DNA from 2 places in the Agathobaculum hominis genome. Region 2 is predicted to be linked to the other one. Evidence: riboswitches for the same ligand, from Rfam matches in the RefSeq annotation. Region 2 holds a riboswitch; the other holds the start of a gene.

Region 1 (4,391 bases), on a different contig from region 2:
AAGGGAAACCGCTCGAAAGGTGGTTTCCCTTTGTTATGCACATTTTTCCTTCTCCGCGCTTATACTGAAAGCAGGGGGGATGCGGAATGCTCTGCCGCGGTCAGGCTATCGGCCTTGCGGTGCTGTTCTTCGGCGCAGGCGTACTCATCGGCAGTCTGCTGCCGCCGTGCTGGACGGTACGGTTGCTGGCGGCGGCAGTCATTGCAGCGGGTCTGCTCCTGTGTCAAAGCCTGTGAGAAGGGAGGAGAGCATGATGAAAGTTGCTGTCTGGAAGAGCCCGAAGTGTTTGTGCGGCATTCTCAGATACATTTTCCATATCAGATAATCTCAAAAGGCCGGATCAAACCGGCCTTTTGAGGCTGCCGAAAACATCGCATTTCAACTGGTCAAGAAAAAGTTTGCCATGCCGTTATATTTATGCTATAATATGTCTGCAAATAAAAAGGGAATGAAGTTCTCCCGCGGCGCATGCCGAAACCGCAGTTACTGCTGATGACTTCTGTGATATTTCACAGGGGTATCAGCTTTTTTTATGCCCCCGGAAGGAGAAAAACTATGTTAACATCACTTGCTCTCGTTTTTCTTGCCGGACTGGCTGCCGCAGCAGTCTGTTCGGCAATCAAGCTGCCGCGTATCATCGGAATGCTCCTCGTCGGCATTGTTCTTGGCCCGCACATACTGAATGTACTCGACGACTCGATCCTGTCGATCTCGTCCGAGCTGCGGCAGATGGCGCTTATCATCATTCTGCTCAAGGCCGGTCTGTCGCTCAACCTGTCCGACCTCAGACAGGTTGGCCGTCCTGCCGTCCTGCTCTCGTGCCTGCCTGCGACCTGCGAACTCGCCGGATACATACTGCTCGCGCCGTATCTTCTCGGTGTCAACCGCATCGAGGCCGCTGTTATGGGGGCCGTACTCGCAGCTGTTTCTCCGGCCGTTGTCGTGCCGCGCATGGTCTTTCTTATGGAAAATCGATGGGGCACGGACAAGAGCATTCCCCAAATGCTGCTGGCCGGTGCATCATGTGACGACATCTACGTTATCGTACTGTTTACGACTTTCACTGGTATCGCGCAGGGAGGAAATGCGAGGGCGGCAGACTTTCTGAACATCCCGGTTTCGGTCCTGCTTGGTATCGCAGTCGGTGCAGCAGCCGGATATGCTCTGTCGAGATTCTTTGAAGCGGCATTTGCCCGCAACCACATGGTTCGCGGCAGCGTCAAAGTTATCATCGTGCTGAGCGTTTCCTTCCTGCTTGTGGCGCTCGAGACTGTTCTCAAGGGAAAGATCGCGCTGTCCGGCCTGCTCGCGGTCACGAGCATGGCGTGCATGCTTGCACGAAAAACGACCGGCGAAGTTCGCGCACGCCTCAGCGAAAAGTTCGGAAAGCTCTGGATTGCAGCGGAGCTCATTCTGTTTGTGCTCGTCGGTGCCGCAGTTGACATCAGATATGTATCCGAGACCGGTCTCGCAGCGGTTTTGATGGTGTTTGCAGCACTGATTTTCCGTGCAGCGGGTGTTGTACTCTGCCTCGCAGGCACGAAGCTCAGTCGACGCGAGCGCTTGTTCTGCGTCATTGCTTACCTGCCGAAGGCAACCGTACAGGCAGCGATCGGCTCTGTGCCGCTTGCGATGGGGCTGCCGTGCGGCAAGATCGTGCTGTCCGTGGCGGTGCTCGCGATTTTGATCACTGCGCCCCTCGGCGCACTCGGCATGGATGCAGCATACCGGAAACTGCTGAAATATGAAGGCTGAACAGCCATTTTCACGAGAAAAACAGAGCGAACACTGACAAATACTTGACAAACAGGGCGACACAGGTCTATACTGGACAGAGAAGCAAGGGTGCCGCAGGCTGCGGCTGAGAGGGAATACCCCCAACCTTTTGAACCTGTTGGTTAGAACCATCGTAGGGAGCTGTCGCATCGAAATTACAATGCCGCAGTTTTCGTCAGAGAATGAGGACTGCGGCATTTTTATGCAGGAACGGTATCCAGACTTGCGGTGCTGTTCCGGAAAAGAGGAGAATTCTATGAAAAAAGTGCTTACGATTGCCGGTTCGGACTGCTCGGGCGGCGCAGGTGTGCAGGCTGACCTCAAAACCATGGCGGCGCACGGCGTGTTCGGCATGAGCGTCATCGTGTCGGTCGTCGCAGAGAACACCGCGCGCGTTATCGACATTCAGGACATCAGTCCGAGGATGATCGAGGAACAGATCGATGCGGTGTTTGAGGACATCGCGCCGGATGCGGTCAAGATCGGCATGCTTTCCTCGCCGGAATGCATGAAGGCAGTCGCAGACAAGCTGCGCCAGTATCGCCCGGCGAATGTTGTCATCGACCCGGTCATGTTTGCCAAGAACGGTGATCCGCTGATGGACCCGAAGTCGGTCGGCGCGCTGATCGAGACCGTGTTGCCGTTTGCCGATGTGCTGACGCCGAATGTGCCCGAAGCACAGTATCTGGCAGGCATGGAGATCCATACGCCCGCAGATATGGAAACCGCAGCGCGCAAAATCGGCGCGCTCGGCTGTAAAAACGTACTGGTCAAGGGCGGAAAAAACATTCCTGGCGCCGTGGATGTGCTGTTCGATGGTGAGACCTGCCATCGTATCGAGATCGAGCAGATCGACAGTACCTCGACGCACGGCACGGGCTGCACGCTGTCCTCTGCCATCGCGTCCAACCTCGCACTCGGCAAAAGCGTGCCCGAGGCAGTCCGCCTTGCGAAGGAGTATGTCACCGATGCAATCCGTCACGCGCCCGGTCTCGGACACGGCTGCGGACCGCTCGACCATTTTTGCCGTATTTTTAACAGGAGTGAATCAAAATGAAAGAGAAAAACATCCGTAAACTGACCATCGCAGGCGTGCTTGTTGCTGTTGCCGTTGTCGGCAGCCTGTTTTCCATCCCAGTTTTCGGCGCGAAGTGCTCGCCCGTACAGCATATGGTAAACGTACTCGGTGCGGTCCTGCTCGGCCCCGGTTATGCGGTCGGCATGGCGTTTGCCGCAGCGCTCATCCGCAATCTCCTCGGTCTGGGCAGCCTGCTCGCTTTTCCGGGTTCCATGATCGGCGCGCTGCTGTGCGGCGTGGCATACAGGCTGTGCCCGAAGCTGCCTGCGGCATATGCAGGCGAGGTATTCGGCACCGGCATTCTGGGCGGCCTTGCGTCCTACCCGATCGCCGCTGTCCTCATGGGCAACACCAAGGCGGCGCTGTTCACCTTTGTACCGAGCTTCCTTATCTCGACTGCGGTCGGCGCGGCGATTTCTGTCCTCGTGCTGTCCGCGCTCAAGCGCACGCATGTGTTCAGCAGCCTTGAGGGGGCTCTGCGTTGATCGAAGAACTGAAAAAAGTGATTGAGAGAACGGTCTCGTGCCGTCCGATGACCCATTGCATCACCAATCCGGTGACAGTTAACGACTGCGCGAATATCATTCTCGCGGCCGGCGGAACGGCTATCATGGCGCAGGATGAGCGCGAGGTCGAGGAGATCACGGCGCACGCCTCCTCGCTCGTTCTCAACATGGGCGCGGTGCGCGCGCAGGAAGCCATGCTGCGCGCGGCAGGAACCGCAAAAAAGCTCGGCCATCCGGTCGTACTCGATCCGGTTGCCGCAGGCGCGAGCCATTTGCGTGGTGATATGTGCGCGAAGCTCCTCGCGGAAGGCCTTGTCTCAGTCATCCGCGGCAACGTGTCTGAAATCCGTGCGCTGGCCGGCGGAACGGGGCAGGAGAGCGGTGTAGAGGCCGACCTCAGCGACCGCATTGACGAGGACAATCTTGCGGAATCCGCAGCCTGGCTGCGCGATTTTGCGCATCGTACCGGCACGGTCGTGCTGCTGACCGGTGCGATGGACGTGATCACAGACGGAAAACGCACCGCAGTGCTGTGCGGCGGCAGCGAGCTGCTCCGCCGCATCACCGGGGCAGGGTGTATGCTCACCTCGCTTGCCGGCGTGTACTGCGGCGCTGCACCCGATAGATTATTTGAAGCCACAGTCACGGCATCGGAGGTGATGAAGCATTGCGGAGAAATCGCAGAGGCGCGTGTGCGTAAAGAGATGGAGGGCACCGCTTCCTTTCGGACACGCCTGATCGACGCAGTCAGCCTGCTTTCAGCAGACGAACTGACGTCGCGCATCCGTCTGATCTGATACAGACGGAAAGTGCTGCCGGCAGAGTATGCCGACGGTCTTAGGATACAATCAACATCAATTCATTGGGGGTACCACCTTGAAAAACAACAAAACAACCCAAAGACTGCTCGATGCAACGCGCGAGATCTGGGAGGGCTATCTCAAGCATCCTTTCGTGCGCGGTATTGCCGACGGCAGCCTCGAAATTCAGAAATTTCGTTTTTATCTGTTGCAGGATTACGTTTACCTGTT
Region 2 (4,391 bases):
GCGATGTAGAGCGGCGTGAACATCTGCACCGAGTTTCCGAAATGCTTGCGCGTTTCCATCTGCGCACGCTGCGCCATCTGCTCGAGAAACGGCAGGGCCGCAGGCGACAGCAGCGCCGCGAAATCCTCGGGCGAGAGGACGTCCTTGCGGAGCGCCCGCAGAACGTCAGCCGCGGTATAGGCATCCGCGTCGTAGGCGTTCATGCGCGAGATGACCTCATCCTGAATTTCCGAGCCGATGTTGTCCATGCCCGGCTGATAGGCCATGTGGTCGGTTTCTGCGGTGATATATTTTGCGGAGATGATCTCCGTTTTTTCGTTTTCCATGACAAATACCCTTCTATTCTTCGCACAAAGTGCGCATTTGATTGAAAATTGCAGCGCAATTTTCATAAAAACGCGGGGCGTGTACCTGCGTTTTTATACAAGGAAGAAAATTTGTGTGCCGTGCAGCGACGCGCAAATTTTCTTGTTGGATATGTCCGGGCATCGCCCGGCATATCCTTCTTCGATTGAAAGCGTGGTTTCAATCGAGGATTTCAGTCCTGTAAAAATCCGGTCAGCGGAGACGAAGCGGACGCGGTTTCGCGTACACGGCCCAGACCGGCAAGGTAGGCCGCGCGGCCTGCCTCGATGGCCTTCTTGAACGCCTCAGCCATTGCCGGGATGTCGCCCGCGGTCGCGATGGCGGTGTTCGCCATGATGGCCGCCGCGCCCATCTCCATCGCCTCGCACGCCTGCGACGGACGGCCGATGCCGGCGTCAACGATGATCGGAAGATCGATCTCGTCGATGAGGATCTTGATGAAATCGCGCGTTGCGAGACCCTTGTTCGTGCCGATCGGAGCCGCGAGCGGCATGATGCAGGCCGCGCCCGCATTCACGAGATCGCGCGCCGCGTACAGATCGGGATACATATACGGCATGACGACAAAGCCCTCCTTCGCGAGGATCTCGGTCGCGCGGATGGTCTCCTGATTGTCCGGGAGCAGGTACTTGCTGTCGCGCATGATCTCGATCTTCACGAAATCGCCGCAGCCGCACTCGCGCGACAGACGGGCAATACGGACGGCCTCGTCCGCGGTGCGTGCGCCCGAGGTGTTCGGCAGCAGGGTCACGCCCTCAGGGATGTAGTCGAGGATGTTCGCCGTGCCGCCCTGATTGGCGCGGCGCAGCGCGAGCGTGATGATCTCCGCACCGGCGTTCTGCACCGCAGCGTTGATGAGGTCGAGCGAATATTTGCCCGAACCGAGGATGAAACGGCTGGTGAACTCGTGTCCGCCGAGAATAAGCTTGTCTGTCATAGTAAAAATCTCCTTTGTATCTTGACCCGGTGGGGGTAAGCGTGTAAACTATGCTTAAGGCAGCACCGCACAATTAAAGCCGCGGCGCTTTGCGGAAATTTAGTGTCCTGACTTTGTTGCGATTTCACGGTAATACATCAAGTATTACCGCAAAACCGCGCCTCGTCAGTACGCAAAATTTGCTCGCAAATCGCTCTTGTTCAATTATCCGGTATTGCCTTATAAAAAACGGGGTGAAAAAATGAAAAAGTTTCTCGAAGAATTCAAGGCCTTCGCGCTGCGCGGCAACGTGATGGACATGGCGATCGGTGTTATCATCGGCGGTGCGTTCACGACCATTGTGACTTCGCTGACCGAAAACCTCATCAACCCGATTCTCGGTCTCGCCGGCGGCACGGATCTGAGCGGTTTTGTGCTCAGTCTCGGCGGCATCGAGCTCCGCTACGGCGCATTTCTGACCTCGGTCATCAACTTCCTCATCATGGCGCTCGTGCTGTTCTGTCTGCTCAAGGCGGTCAACAAGCTGCTCTCCATCGGAAAAAAGCCCGAAGCGCCCGCCGCACCGACCACGAAAAAGTGCCCGTTCTGCTGCTCCGAAATCCCGATCGCAGCCGTCAAGTGCGCACACTGCGCCTCCGACCTGCCGAAGGACGAAACATAAAATCTTACTTACTCGACCGCCCTTCGGGGCGGTTTTTTCTATGCTTCCGTCTCGCCGATGAGCAGGCGCAGCACCATCGTGCCCTCGTGCGCCGAGCAGACCGCAACGCGCGGCGCCATCAGTCCGAGGCCGTCCGCCACGTCGCTCTTTCCGTCGCCGCACAGGTACAAATGGCCGAAGCGCTTTTCCGTGCGGATGAGGTTCGCGGAGCCGTAGCCTGCCATGCCGCTGCCCGAAACGAGCGGCTTGTCCGGCAGCTGCGTAAGAACGTTTTCGATCAGCATCGCCTTCTGGTCCGGCTTATCGAACGCTTCAACGATGACGTCGCACTCAGAAAACAGCCGCTTCACGTTCGCCGGGATCACGCGCTCAGTGTAGGTCTCGTAGTTCAGATACGGATTGATGGCCTCGAGCTGCTCGACGAGCGCAAGCGTTTTCGGCACGCCAAGATCCTTCATCGTGTAGTGCTGTCGGTTGAGGTTGGTGATGTCCACGACGTCGAAATCCACAAGGATCATATGTCCGATGCCGAGACGCGCGAGGAACACGGCGAGATTGGAACCGAGTCCGCCGAGTCCTGCGATACCGACGGTCGCGCCGTCGAGTTTTTTCTGTATCTCCGCGCCGTGTCTCTCCACGAGCGCGTCATGCAGCTGCTGCTGAGTCAAAATCATGTTTTATCTCCTGTTTCGTGCGCGAAAATAGGTGTTTTTGCTTTCGGCCGTATCAGCCGCCGCCCACGAAGCACACGACCTCGAGATGGTCTGCATCGGTCAGCTTTTCCTCCGCGAAGGCCGCCCGCGGTACGATGCTGCCGTTTTTCTCGACGGCAACGCGCTGCGGGTCGTGTCCCAGCTCGCGCAGCAGACCCAGCACCGTGCCGTCCTGCGGAAGCGAGCGCTCTTCTCCGTTTACCTTCATGATGATCCTTCCTTTCCATGGCGCTGCATATGTTTTTGCAGCAAAAAATGCCCCGGTCTACCATTGCGGTAAAACCGGGGCATTGAATTTCGATTGATGCGACAGCTTCCCTACGATGGTGCTAACCAACAGGTTCAAAAGGTTAGGCTCTCGCCCTCTCAGCCGCTCATCACGGCACCCTTGCTTGCACGTTCAGTATAGGACGCGCGGCGCGATTTGTCAAGAAAAATTTATCACATTTCCTTTGTCCATGCTCTCCGCAGACGCGCGGCCGCCTCGTCGATCTGCTCTCCTGTCATGCCGGCATAGCCGAGCACGAGCGTTGCGCGCGGCGGGCGCACAGGCGGCATATAGTATGCAGAAAGCGCATAAACGCGCACACCCGCGGTCTTCGCGCGCTCGACAAGTTCGCGTTCCAGCATACCGTTGCGCATATGGAGCAGCAGGTGCAGACCGGCCTCGGAGCGCGAGATCTCGTGCGGCAGCTCGGTAAATTCGCGGTCGATCGCCGCCATCAGCGCGTCGCGCCGCGCCTGATAGACCTTGCGGCTGCGGCTGATGTGGCGCTCGAAGCCGCCGGAGTGCATGAACGCCGCAAGCGTAAACTGATCGAAGCTCGAGACCGTCGCGGCGTACAGCGAAAAACGCTCGCGGTAGCGCGCCATGAGCGCATCCGGCAGCACGAGATAGCCGATGCGCAGGCCCGGCGCAAGGCTTTTCGAGAAGGTGTTGACGTAAATGACGCGGCCCTCGCGGTCGAGCTCGCGCAGCGCCGGGATCGGGCGCGAGGCATAGCGGAATTCGCTGTCGTAGTCGTCCTCAATGATGTAGCGTCCGGGCTTCCCCGCCGCCCAGCGCAGCAGCTCGAGACGGCGCGCGACCGGCATGACCGTGCCGAGCGGAAAATGATGGGAGGGCGTGAGATAGACGACCGAGGCGTCGCTTTCAGCGAGCACATCGGCGCGCAGGCCGCTCTTGTCGAGCGGGATCGGCCGCAGAGCGGCGCTGTTCTGCGTGACGATCTGCGCGAGCTTGCGGTAGCCCGGGTTCTCGACCGCATACACATGCCCGTGACCGAGCAGCTGAATGAGCAGGCCGATCAGATATTCCAGACCCGCGCCCACGACGATATTCTCCGGCGAGACCGCGATGCCGCGGAAATCATGCAGATAGTGCGCAATCTCCTGCCGCAGCTGAAGCACGCCGCGCGGATCGGTCGCCTCGAGCAGGCGCGCGGAATATTCGCTCAGCACGCGCCGCGAGAGATGCGCCCAGGTCGAGAACGGAAAGCAGCCGTTATCTACGATATTCGTCTTGAAATCGTAATCATACCGCTCGTTTCTCGGATATTTTCCCACGGTTCTGTGCACAGTTTCCGTATGAACGGACGGCGGCGGCGCGATCTGCTCCTGCACGAAATAGCCGCGTCTCGGCGCGGAAACGATGTAGCCCTCTGCGGCAAGCTGACCGTAGGCGGTCTCGACCGTGATCTGGCTGATGCGCAGG

The links. Region 2 has a riboswitch for thiamine pyrophosphate ahead of thiS (sulfur carrier protein ThiS). Riboswitches for the same ligand answer to the same signal wherever they lie in the genome.
Region 1: it holds a riboswitch for thiamine pyrophosphate, as region 2 does, so the genes downstream of both, thiD (bifunctional hydroxymethylpyrimidine kinase/phosphomethylpyrimidine kinase) here and thiS (sulfur carrier protein ThiS) in region 2, are expected to answer to the same signal.

Annotation. Positions count from the first base shown of each region.
Region 1 covers NZ_JACOPK010000007.1:29,001-33,391, reverse strand. The annotation lists gene H8S02_RS08450 (hypothetical protein) at 87-236, shown strand; fluoride riboswitch at 436-509, shown strand; gene H8S02_RS08445 (cation:proton antiporter) at 556-1,755, shown strand; TPP riboswitch at 1,832-1,933, shown strand; gene thiD (bifunctional hydroxymethylpyrimidine kinase/phosphomethylpyrimidine kinase) at 2,033-2,833, shown strand; gene thiW (energy coupling factor transporter S component ThiW) at 2,830-3,339, shown strand; gene thiM (hydroxyethylthiazole kinase) at 3,357-4,157, shown strand; gene tenA (thiaminase II) at 4,237-4,391, shown strand, end outside.
Region 2 covers NZ_JACOPK010000001.1:140,674-145,064, reverse strand. The annotation lists gene thiH (2-iminoacetate synthase ThiH) at 1-326, opposite strand, end outside; gene H8S02_RS00685 (thiazole synthase) at 539-1,303, opposite strand; gene mscL (large conductance mechanosensitive channel protein MscL) at 1,545-1,964, shown strand; gene thiF (sulfur carrier protein ThiS adenylyltransferase ThiF) at 2,003-2,638, opposite strand; gene thiS (sulfur carrier protein ThiS) at 2,691-2,885, opposite strand; TPP riboswitch at 2,975-3,077, opposite strand; gene pdxR (MocR-like pyridoxine biosynthesis transcription factor PdxR) at 3,119-4,391, opposite strand, start outside.